Regions from separate parts of the Novosphingobium mangrovi genome, predicted to be linked through region 2. Evidence: predicted binding sites of a transcription regulator. Region 2 holds the regulator's gene; the other holds the start of a gene.
The links. Region 2 encodes LexA, which represses DNA repair genes until DNA is damaged. Its sites were predicted from a motif close to GTTCCNCNCTTGTTCT; they were not measured.

Region 1 (4,847 bases), on a different contig from region 2:
CTATTACCAGTTGGTACGGCTGACGCGCTGAGGTTATGAGATGGGGCATGACCGAGCCCCATCTCCGCCATCCGACGCACGAAGGCGTCGAACTCGCCGCCCGCAAGGTCGCCGAGATCCTGCCCGAGACACCCCTTCTCCCCCTCGAAATCGAAGGCACCACGATCTGGTGCAAGGCCGAGTGCCTGCAGCCTATCGGGGCTTTCAAGATCCGGGGCGCCTGGAACCGGCTGACCGACCTTGACGCCGAGGCGCGCGAACACGGGGTCCTCGCGGTCTCGAGCGGCAATCACGCGCAGGGGATCGCCTGGGCCGCGCGCAGGCTGGGCATTGCGGCCACCATCGTCATGCCCACCGATGCCCCCGCCGTGAAGCTCGCCAACACGCGCGCTCTTGGCGCCGAAGTAGTGCTCTACGACCGCCCCGGCGGCGTCGACCGCGACGAAGTCGCGCGCAGGCTCTGCGCCGAGCGCGGCTCGACACTCGTCCATCCCTTCGGTGATTCCTGGGTCATCGAGGGCCAGGGATCGGTTGGTATCGAGATCGCGGCGCAGATGGGGCACATGACCGGGCTCGGGCCCGACCGGATCGTCACCCCTTGCGGCGGCGGTGGCCTTGCCGCCGGCCTCGCGCTTGCCTGCACGGACGCGGCCATCGTCCCGGTTGAACCCGAGGGCTGGGACGATGTCTGCCGCAGCTTGGCGGCAGGAAAGATCCTGTCCGTCGGGCCCGACGCGCCGCCAACGGCGTGCGATGCGCTGCAGACACCCGCGACGCACCCCATCAACTTCGCGGTACTTTCGCTGCACTGCCCCTTCGGGCTGACCGTCACCCCGGCCGAAGTGCGCCGCGCCCAGCGCCTTGCCTTCGAGAAACTGCGCCTGGTCGTCGAACCGGGCGGCGCGGCCGCGCTGGCTGCCGTCCTTGCGGGCAAGGTCGAAGTCGGCCCGCAAACCGCCGTGGTCCTCTCGGGCGGCAACACCGACGCGCAGGCCTACGCAAAGGTCTTGACCTCCACCGATTGACACGCGAGCCCACGCCATGGATTTCAACGACCAATTGCGCCGCTACTTCGGCACCGACGATCCCACCACCATCAGCCCCGGCGCGCTCGAGAGCGGACTGGAAAAGATGAAGGTGGACCTGGGCATGGAAAAAGACCCCGGGCGCCGCTTCGCGCTCTGGGCGCTCATGCACATGTTCGGACAGGCCCCCGACCTTGACGTCGCCTTCAAGGACGAAGCCGAACGCGAGGCGGCCCGCAATTTCCTCGACCTGCTGGATCGAAGTTCCTGAGACAGGTCCACAAGGTTTGAAGGAATAGTTCCGAGGGCCATCGCCCTCAGGTTCCCCGAACGGCCACCCTCACCTCACTCGCGCTAATCTGGCTGGGAAAGGTGAGGTCGCCCGTTCCGGGGTCAAGGGGCGATGGCCCCTTGAATCAAGACCTTCTTGTTTTTCGTGCTCCTACATTCCCGAATTTCGTCTCGCCCTATCACGGCGAAACGAAAAGAGCCCCGACCTTCCGGTCGGGGCTCTTTTCGTGTTTCGATCGTGCCTCCCACCGCTTCGCGGCGAAGGCATGGAAAGACTTACTCCTCGTCTTCTGCCGAAGGGCCGACCATCATCTCTTCGGAGAGGCCCTCGCGCTGCCCGCGGATCGCCTTTTCGAGACGCTCACAGACTTCCGTATTTTCCTTAAGGAAGTTCTTGGCGTTCTCGCGACCCTGGCCGATGCGGATCGAGTCGTAGCTGAACCACGAGCCCGACTTCTCGACGATACCCGCCTTCACGCCCAGATCGAGGATCTCGCCGATCTTGGAGATGCCCTCACCGTACATGATGTCGAACTCGACCTGCTTGAAGGGCGGGGCCACCTTGTTCTTCACCACCTTTACGCGGGTCGAGTTGCCGATGATGTCGTCACGATCCTTGATCTGGCCGGTGCGACGAATGTCGAGGCGGACCGAGGCGTAGAACTTGAGCGCGTTGCCGCCCGTTGTCGTCTCCGGGTTGCCGTACATGACACCGATCTTCATGCGCAGCTGGTTGATGAAGATCACCATGCACTTGGAGCGGTTGATCGAGCCGGTCAGCTTGCGCAGCGACTGGCTCATCAGGCGGGCCTGGAGGCCGACGTGGCTATCGCCCATCTCGCCTTCAATTTCCGCACGGGGAACGAGCGCGGCGACCGAGTCGACCACCAGCACGTCGATCGCGTTCGAGCGCACCAGTGTGTCGGTAATCTCCAGCGCCTGTTCACCGGTGTCCGGCTGCGAGACGACCAGTTCATCGATGTCCACGCCCAGCTTCTTGGCGTAGACCGGGTCGAGCGCATGCTCGGCATCGACGAACGCGGCCGTGCCGCCGTTCTTCTGCGCCTCGGCAATGACGTGCAGCGCGAGCGTGGTCTTGCCCGAGCTTTCCGGGCCGTACACCTCGATCACGCGGCCCTTGGGCAGGCCGCCGATGCCGAGCGCAATGTCGAGCCCCAGCGAGCCGGTCGAGATCGCCTCGACCTGCATCGTTTCCTTCGAGCCCAGCTTCATAGCCGAGCCCTTGCCAAACGCACGGTCGATCTGTGCGAGTGCCGCGTCGAGCGCCTTCTGACGGTCCATCGCGTCCTTTTCCTTGCCTTCCTGGATCAGCTTGAGCTGAGCAGCCATAAAACTTCCCCTGTGCTACCGGGCTGACCGGAAAGGTCAACGTCACCGGGGACTATGTATTCCATTTGTTCTACGTGAACAAGATGGGAACATCTGCATTTGAACAAATTTTAACCGCCTGCCGGTGGGCGTACGGCGGGGTGCATGCAGCATTCCCATTCCGGCGGCGCGCACGCTCTGGCCACTCGTAAGACGGCTCCTAAGCCTTCCGAAACGGTGGCTTTTCGGCGGCACACACCTCCACCGCCCTCGGATCATCGCCCGCACGCCTTTACCTTCTTGCGCCACGTGCCTCAGGCCAAGACCAGTCCTGAAGACCCGCACATCATGGCCGCAGCGGCACGAATGCACGAACCGCCCGTTTCCACAGTTTCGAACAGATGCGCGCGGAGTCGGCGCTACTTTGCGGTACGGGCAAGAACCTCGCCGACCTTTTCGGAGAGTTGCTGCACCGAAAACGGCTTGGGCATGAACCAGGCATTGGCGAGGCCGATTTCCTTGCGCAGTTGCTCCTCGGCATAGCCCGACATGAACAGCACCGGCATGCCCGGCACGATGGCGCGGATCTCGCGCGCCATGCCCGGTCCATCAAGGCTCGGCATGACGACGTCGGAGACGACCAGGTCGAAACCGCCCCCTGCCGCGATCACGTCCTCGACCTTGGCAAGACCATCTTCGCCATCTTCGGCGCAGGTCACCTCGTAGCCCTGGCGCACCAGCGCGCGCTCGGCGATGATCCGCACGGTCACCTCATCCTCGACGAGCAGGATGCGCCCTCCCCCGGCCCACTGGCTGGGCTCGACCTCGGCCTGGGCCTGGGCATCGGGCGCGCCAGCTTCCACCTGCGCGCCCGGCGCGGGATGGTAGACCGGCAGGTAGACCACAAAGCGCGTGCCCTTGCCCGGCTCGCTTTCGGCGAAAATGAAGCCGCCCGACTGCTTGACGATACCATAGACCGTGGAAAGACCAAGGCCGGTGCCCTTGCCCTGCTCCTTGGTGGTAAAGAACGGCTCGAAGATCTTGCCGATGACCTCGGGCGGAATGCCCCCGCCCGTGTCCTCGACAATGAGCGCGGTGTAGTCACCTGCCGGGATGATCTCGCTGCGCGACGTGCGCGCGTCGCTTGTCAGCACCTTGCGAGTGGAGAGCGTGAGCTTGCCCGAGCCGTCGCCGCGCCCCTGCATGGCATCGCGCGCATTGACGCACAGGTTGACGATCACCTGCTCCAGCTGCGTGGGGTCGGCCCGCACGGGGCCCAGATCGCGGTCGTGCTTGACCACCAGCTCGATCTTCTCACCGATCAGGCGGCGCAGCATCTGCGCGACATCGGCCACCACGTCGGGCAGCTGGAGCACTTCGGGGCGCAGCGTCTGCTGGCGCGAGAAGGCAAGAAGCTGGCGCGTCAGCGAGGCCGCGCGGTTGGAATTGGCCCGGATCTGCTGGATGTCGTCGTAGTCGGAATCGCCCGGAGTATGGCGCATCAGCATCAGATCGCAGGTGCCCAGAATCGCGGTCAGCACGTTATTGAAATCATGGGCGACACCGCCCGCCAGCTGGCCCACGGCCTGCATCTTGGTGGCCTGTGCGACCTGGCGCTTGAGGCGCGTTTCCTCCGAGGTATCGGTGAGCCCCAGGAGAACAGCCGCATCGCCCAGGCCGCGCACGCCTGCCAGGCTGAGCGAGACCGGATCCTCGGCCTGTGCGGACAGGCGCACGGCGATGTCGCCCGCGCTGGAGGGGCCTTGCGCAAAGCGTCGGATCGCTTCGGAAAGTGCCCGCTTGTCCTCACGCACGACAAGGTCGGTGGGATAGGTCGGCGCGTCCTCGCCCTCACGGCCAGCAGCCCGCATGAAGGCGGAATTGGCAAAGAGCAGGCGGCCATCGCGATCCGCCATGGCAAGCCCCAGCGGAAGCTGCGCCAGAAGCGCTTCCAGATGCGGCGAAGCCCCGCTGCCCCCGGCGCGCGCGCCGATCCCCTGCGAGGCGGGAACCGCCAGCATCAACGACGGCGTCGTCGTCTCGTCGAGCGGATCGGGCGTATCGGGATCGGCGACCGGCACGGCGTAAAGAACCATAGGCTCGCCATGACCTTCGCTGCGGGCCCAGCTGATCGTATCGTTCTCGTCACGGGCGAGAAGTTCGATGAAGTCGGTTCCGACAAGGCTTGCCTCGGGATCGCCC
Region 2 (4,847 bases):
ATAGGCTTGGCCTGCCTCCAGCAGCTTCGCGGCGACTTCTGCGTGACGCTCGGAACGGGCGAACTGGAATACCGGCTCCTCATCGCCGTTCAGTCCCAGCCAGGACAGGCCGTCGAAGATGGCCTCGATCGCGGCATCGGTCGAGCGGGCACGGTCGGTGTCCTCAATGCGCAGGAGGTACTTGCCACCGTGGTGGCGGGCAAAGAGCCAGTTGAACAGCGCGGTGCGGGCACCGCCGATATGCAGAAAGCCGGTCGGCGAGGGAGCAAAGCGCGTAACGACGGCCTTGGTGCCGCTCGATCCGCTCGTTGCACTTCCACTTGCCATTCCAATCACCTTCTGTCCTATTCCGGGCATGGCGATCGAGGTCACCCGACCCGGTAAAATTGTGGGCCCGGACATCATGTCCGGAGACGCTGCATTGCGGGGTCGGCAATGGAACAGCGAACGCAACTTGTCGAGTGCTTTGGCGGCAATCGAAGGATTTCTTTCGCAATCGTGTCGCGATCGTGTCCCGTGGCTTTCCGTGGCTTTCGGGACCGGCATCGCGGCATGGTTTGCGCTTCCGAAGCCGTCCCAATGGGCAGGCCTCATTGCGTTGTGCTGTGCAGCAAGCTTGGCGACCCGAGTTTGCTGGCGGCGATGTGGTGCGTTTCAAACTGTCTCGCAAGCTTTTTTTTGGGTGCCTCTGATGGTCGCTGGGGGCTGCGTCCTGATCTGGGGGCGCTCCATGATGGTGGGGACACCTCCCATCGAGCGGCCTTTGTATGGAGCGTTCTCGGGGCGGGTGCTCGCGGTGGAGCCGCAATCGGCCCAATCGCGGCGCAGGTTGGTGGTCGCCACGCGCGACCCGGCAAGCGGGCGTGCTCTCAAAATCCGGCTCAACCTGCCGGACGAACTGTCCGATGGCGAATCTGTCCGACCGGCGGAGATCGGTGAGGGCAGTCTCATCCAGTTCGAGGCGCGGATCATGCCGCCGGCAGCGCCCCTGCTCCCGGGTGGTTATAATTTTGCAAGAACGGCCTGGTTTGCCGGGCTCGCCGGTTCGGGAACGATCTTGAAGCCCGTGACCGTCCTGGAGCCAGCGGCAGGAGGGGAAGCGCCTTTGGCGCGCATTCGGCGCGGACTGGCTGGCCATGTTCGCGAGCAGGTCGATGAGCAGGCGGCTGGCATTGCCGTGGCGCTCGTCACGGGGGATCGAGGGGGCATCACGGCAGACGATGCGCAGGCCATGCGAGATTCCGGCCTGGCGCACCTGTTGGCCATAAGCGGGCTCCACGTGACGGCCGTAATCGGCCTGATCTACGTTCTGTCCGTTCGGGCGCTCGCATTGTGGCCCGCCTTGGCCCTGCGGGTTCGCCTGCCGATGCTGGCTTCCGGGCTCGCGGCGCTCGGGGGGATTGGATATACACTGCTGACTGGCGCGCAGGTGCCGACGGTTCGTTCGTGTATCGCGGCGCTGCTCGTGCTTGGCGCCCTGGCACTGGGCCGTGAGGCGTTGTCCTTGCGCATTCTGGCGGTGGCGGCATTCGCCGTGATGCTTCTATGGCCTGAGGCCGTGGTGGGGCCGAGCTTCCAGATGAGCTTTGCCGCTGTCCTCGCCATCGTGGCCCTGTCGTCCTGCGCGCCCGTGCGCAATTTCCTGGGGCCGCGTGAAGAATCTCCTTGGATGCGCGGCGTGCGGTGGTTCGGCATGCTCATGCTGACCGGGCTCGTAATCGAGCTCGCCCTGATGCCGATTGCGCTGTTCCACTTTCACAAGGCCGGGCTCTACGGTTCATTGGCCAATCTCGTGGCAATCCCATTGACGACCTTTGTGATCATGCCCGGGGTCGTCCTGGCCCTGGCGGCCGATGTCGTGTCCCTTGGCGGGCCGCTCTGGGGCCTTGTGGGATGGACCATCAATGCGGTGCTGGGACTGGCGCATTGGGTCTCGGCGCAACCAGGGGCTGTGACGCTGGTGCCGGGCATGGGCGAGGCGGCTTTCTCGCTGTTTCTTGTCGGAGGTTTCTGGTTGGCGCTGTTGGTCGGAAAGGTGCGTCTGCTGGGCGTTGTTCCCTGCCTCGTGGGCTTTCTTGTTCTTTATAATCAGTCGCCGCCTGATCTGCTGATCGCCGGGGATGGCCGCAACGTAGGCGTTGTGGAGCGGACGGCCGGGCGTGATGCGCCAAGGCTGCTGCTGCTACGCAACACGCGTAGCGACTACGTGCGCGACAATTTCCAGGAGAATGCGGGGTTGCGAGGAGAGACGATCTATCTCCCCGATCATCCGGGCGCGCGTTGCAATGCCGATTTCTGTTCGATCACCTTGCAGATGCAGGCGCGCGCAGCCAACGTCCTGTTGTCGAGGAGCCGGGACATCGTGCCCGAGCGCGAACTGGCTGCCGCCTGCGACCGGGCTGACATCGTGATCTCGGATCGTTGGCTGCCGCGGGCATGCCGACCGCGCTGGTTCAAGGCCGATCGCGGCACGCTCAGCCAGACGGGAGGCCTGAGCGTCGATCTGTCCCGCGGCGTGGTGCGCAATGTCGCGCAGGGGCAGGGGATGCATGGATGGTGGCATGGACGCAAAGGCGAGATGTCCTTGCAGGACCTCATCCCGCCCATGCCCTCATCGATGTCTTCGGATCGATAGCGCGCGGGGCGCTGCGATCCGGTCGGCTCAGTGGAAGTAGCGGCGCAGGAGGCCTGCGAGCTTACCCTGCACCTTGATCTCGTCGGCCGCATAGATCTGCGGTTCATAGGCCGCGTTGGCCGGGTCAAGGCGGATCATGCCGTTTTCACGGCGCAGGTACTTGAGCGTCGCTTCCTCGCCGCGCACGAGGGCGACCACGATCTCGCCATCGTTGGCGATATCGGTGCGTTTCACCAAGGCAAAATCGCCATCAAGAATGCCTGCCTCGATCATCGAATCGCCGGAAACCTCCAGCGCGTAATGTTCACCCGCGCCCAGAAGCGCGGCGGGCACGGGAAGGATCGCCTGGTCTTCCAGCGCCTCGATCGGAACGCCCGCAGCGATGCGTCCGTGCAAGGGGATCTCGATCACATCGGCCGTCGGTGCGGGAGCGGCGGTTTCGGGCCTGGCGAAGGGCACGACGTTCGAGTTGGCGGCCGGAGCCGTTGTCTGGCCGCCTTCGTCGGCACGGCGCAGCACTTCGAGCGCGCGGGCGCGGTTGGGCAAGCGGCGAATGAAGCCGCGTTCCTCCAGCGCGGAGATCAGGCGGTGCACGCCCGACTTGGACTTGAGGTCCAGCGCGTCCTTCATCTCTTCGAAGCTGGGCGAAATGCCGGTTTCGTCAAGCCGGGTCTGGATGAACCGGAGCAATTCGTGCTGCTTGCGGGTCAACATGTTCGCTGCCTCTTTCCTGCGCCTGCCGCACACGGAAATTCGGCTTCCCGCGCATCAGCTGTTCTTCTGGATGTTCCACTTGTGAACATTCTGAGAACAATTAAGCAACAGAATTTCCCACGTCAAGCGATACCGCCGTTCTGGAGTATGTAGATGCGCACGTTTGCGCCAGAAGGTGTTTCCGATCCGTTCGCAGGACGGTCGATGAGGACGTTACTGCCCGCAAGAGCGCCCAGGGCCCCGCTGTCCTGCACGCGCACGGCTCGCACGCATTCCCCGTCCCAGGTGCCGCGCAGGAATTCGCGGCGTGCGCCGGTGGCCGGCAGGTCCCCGTCGAGACGGGTGGTGACAGCCATGGGCGCGGGATCGAGTGCGCCCATCAGACGGCGCAGCAGCGGGAGCAGGAAATGGTAGCCGGTAACGAGTGCGGAGACCGGATTTCCGGGCAATCCAATGATGATCTGGCGGCGCTGCGAGCGGGGGCGGGTGGCGACGAGGAGCGGCTTGCCCGGCTTGATCGCGATGCGCCAGAAGTCGAGCTTCGCGCCCCAGGCTTCGAGCGCGGGGCGGATGAGGTCGTGGTCGCCAACGGACGCGCCGCCGCTGGTGACGATGACGTCGGCATGGGCGGCCTCGTCAAAGGCGGATAGGAGCGCGTCGAGCGTGTCGCCGACCGGTCCGATGCGGCGTGTCTGGACCGCGAGCCCGGCGACCATTGCCTCCAGCATGGCGCCATTGCTGGCCGGGATCTGGTGCGTGGCGCAGTTCTCCGGATCGGAGGAAAGCTCATCGCCGCTGTCGATGATCGCGACCTGGGGCGCGCGGAAGACGGGCAGGTGCCTGTGTCCGGCCGAGACGGCGAGCGCGATCTGGGCGGGGCCGATGCGGGTTCCGGCGGGCAGAACCTCCTTGCCAGCTACGAAGTCCGAGCCGAGGCGGCGCACGTGGCGATCCTGCGGGCTGGGGCCTGTGCCGGTGAGCGTGAGTGCCGTGTCGCTGCGCGCGAGGTCTTCCTGCACGATGACCCCGGCGGCATCGCAGGGCAGCAGGGCGCCTGTGGAGATGCGCACGGCTTCACCGCGCGTCATGCTGCCTACGAAGGGGTGCCCGGCCGCGCTTTCGCCCACGATGGTCCAGGGGCCGGCAAGATCGCCATCGGTGACCGCATAGCCGTCCATTGCGGAAAGGTGCCCGGCGGGTTGGGTGCGGCGGGCGAGCAGTGGCTCGGCAAGGTAGCGGCCGATGGCGCCTGCCATGTCGACATGTTCGCGGCGCATCGGGTCGGCGAGCGCGAGGAGGCGGCGCTGCGCTTCTTCGAGCGGGATCGGGGGCGTCATGACGGGCACGTCGGGAGAAGGCGCGGTGCTCATACCCACCCTTCGGCTTTCCAGTGGCCCGACTTGCCGCCCTGCTTCTCGACGAGGCGGATGTCGGAGATGACCATGCCCTTATCGAGCGCCTTGGCCATGTCGTAGATGGTGACCAGCGCAATCGAGAC

Region 1: a site for LexA is predicted at 2,742-2,757, ahead of recA (recombinase RecA). Genes of this name have one in related genera too.

Annotation. Positions count from the first base shown of each region.
Region 1 covers NZ_JALHAT010000010.1:39,934-44,780, forward strand. Annotated here, with positions in the region: gene MTR65_RS08005 (class I SAM-dependent methyltransferase) at 1-31, shown strand, start outside; gene MTR65_RS08010 (threonine ammonia-lyase) at 48-1,025, shown strand; gene MTR65_RS08015 (hypothetical protein) at 1,042-1,296, shown strand; gene recA (recombinase RecA) at 1,593-2,666, opposite strand; gene MTR65_RS08025 (hybrid sensor histidine kinase/response regulator) at 3,065-4,847, opposite strand, start outside.
Region 2 covers NZ_JALHAT010000005.1:107,116-111,962, forward strand. Annotated here, with positions in the region: gene gltX (glutamate--tRNA ligase) at 1-327, opposite strand, end outside; gene MTR65_RS05695 (ComEC/Rec2 family competence protein) at 731-2,635, shown strand; gene lexA (transcriptional repressor LexA) at 2,663-3,349, opposite strand; gene MTR65_RS05705 (molybdopterin molybdotransferase MoeA) at 3,472-4,719, opposite strand; gene moaC (cyclic pyranopterin monophosphate synthase MoaC) at 4,716-4,847, opposite strand, start outside.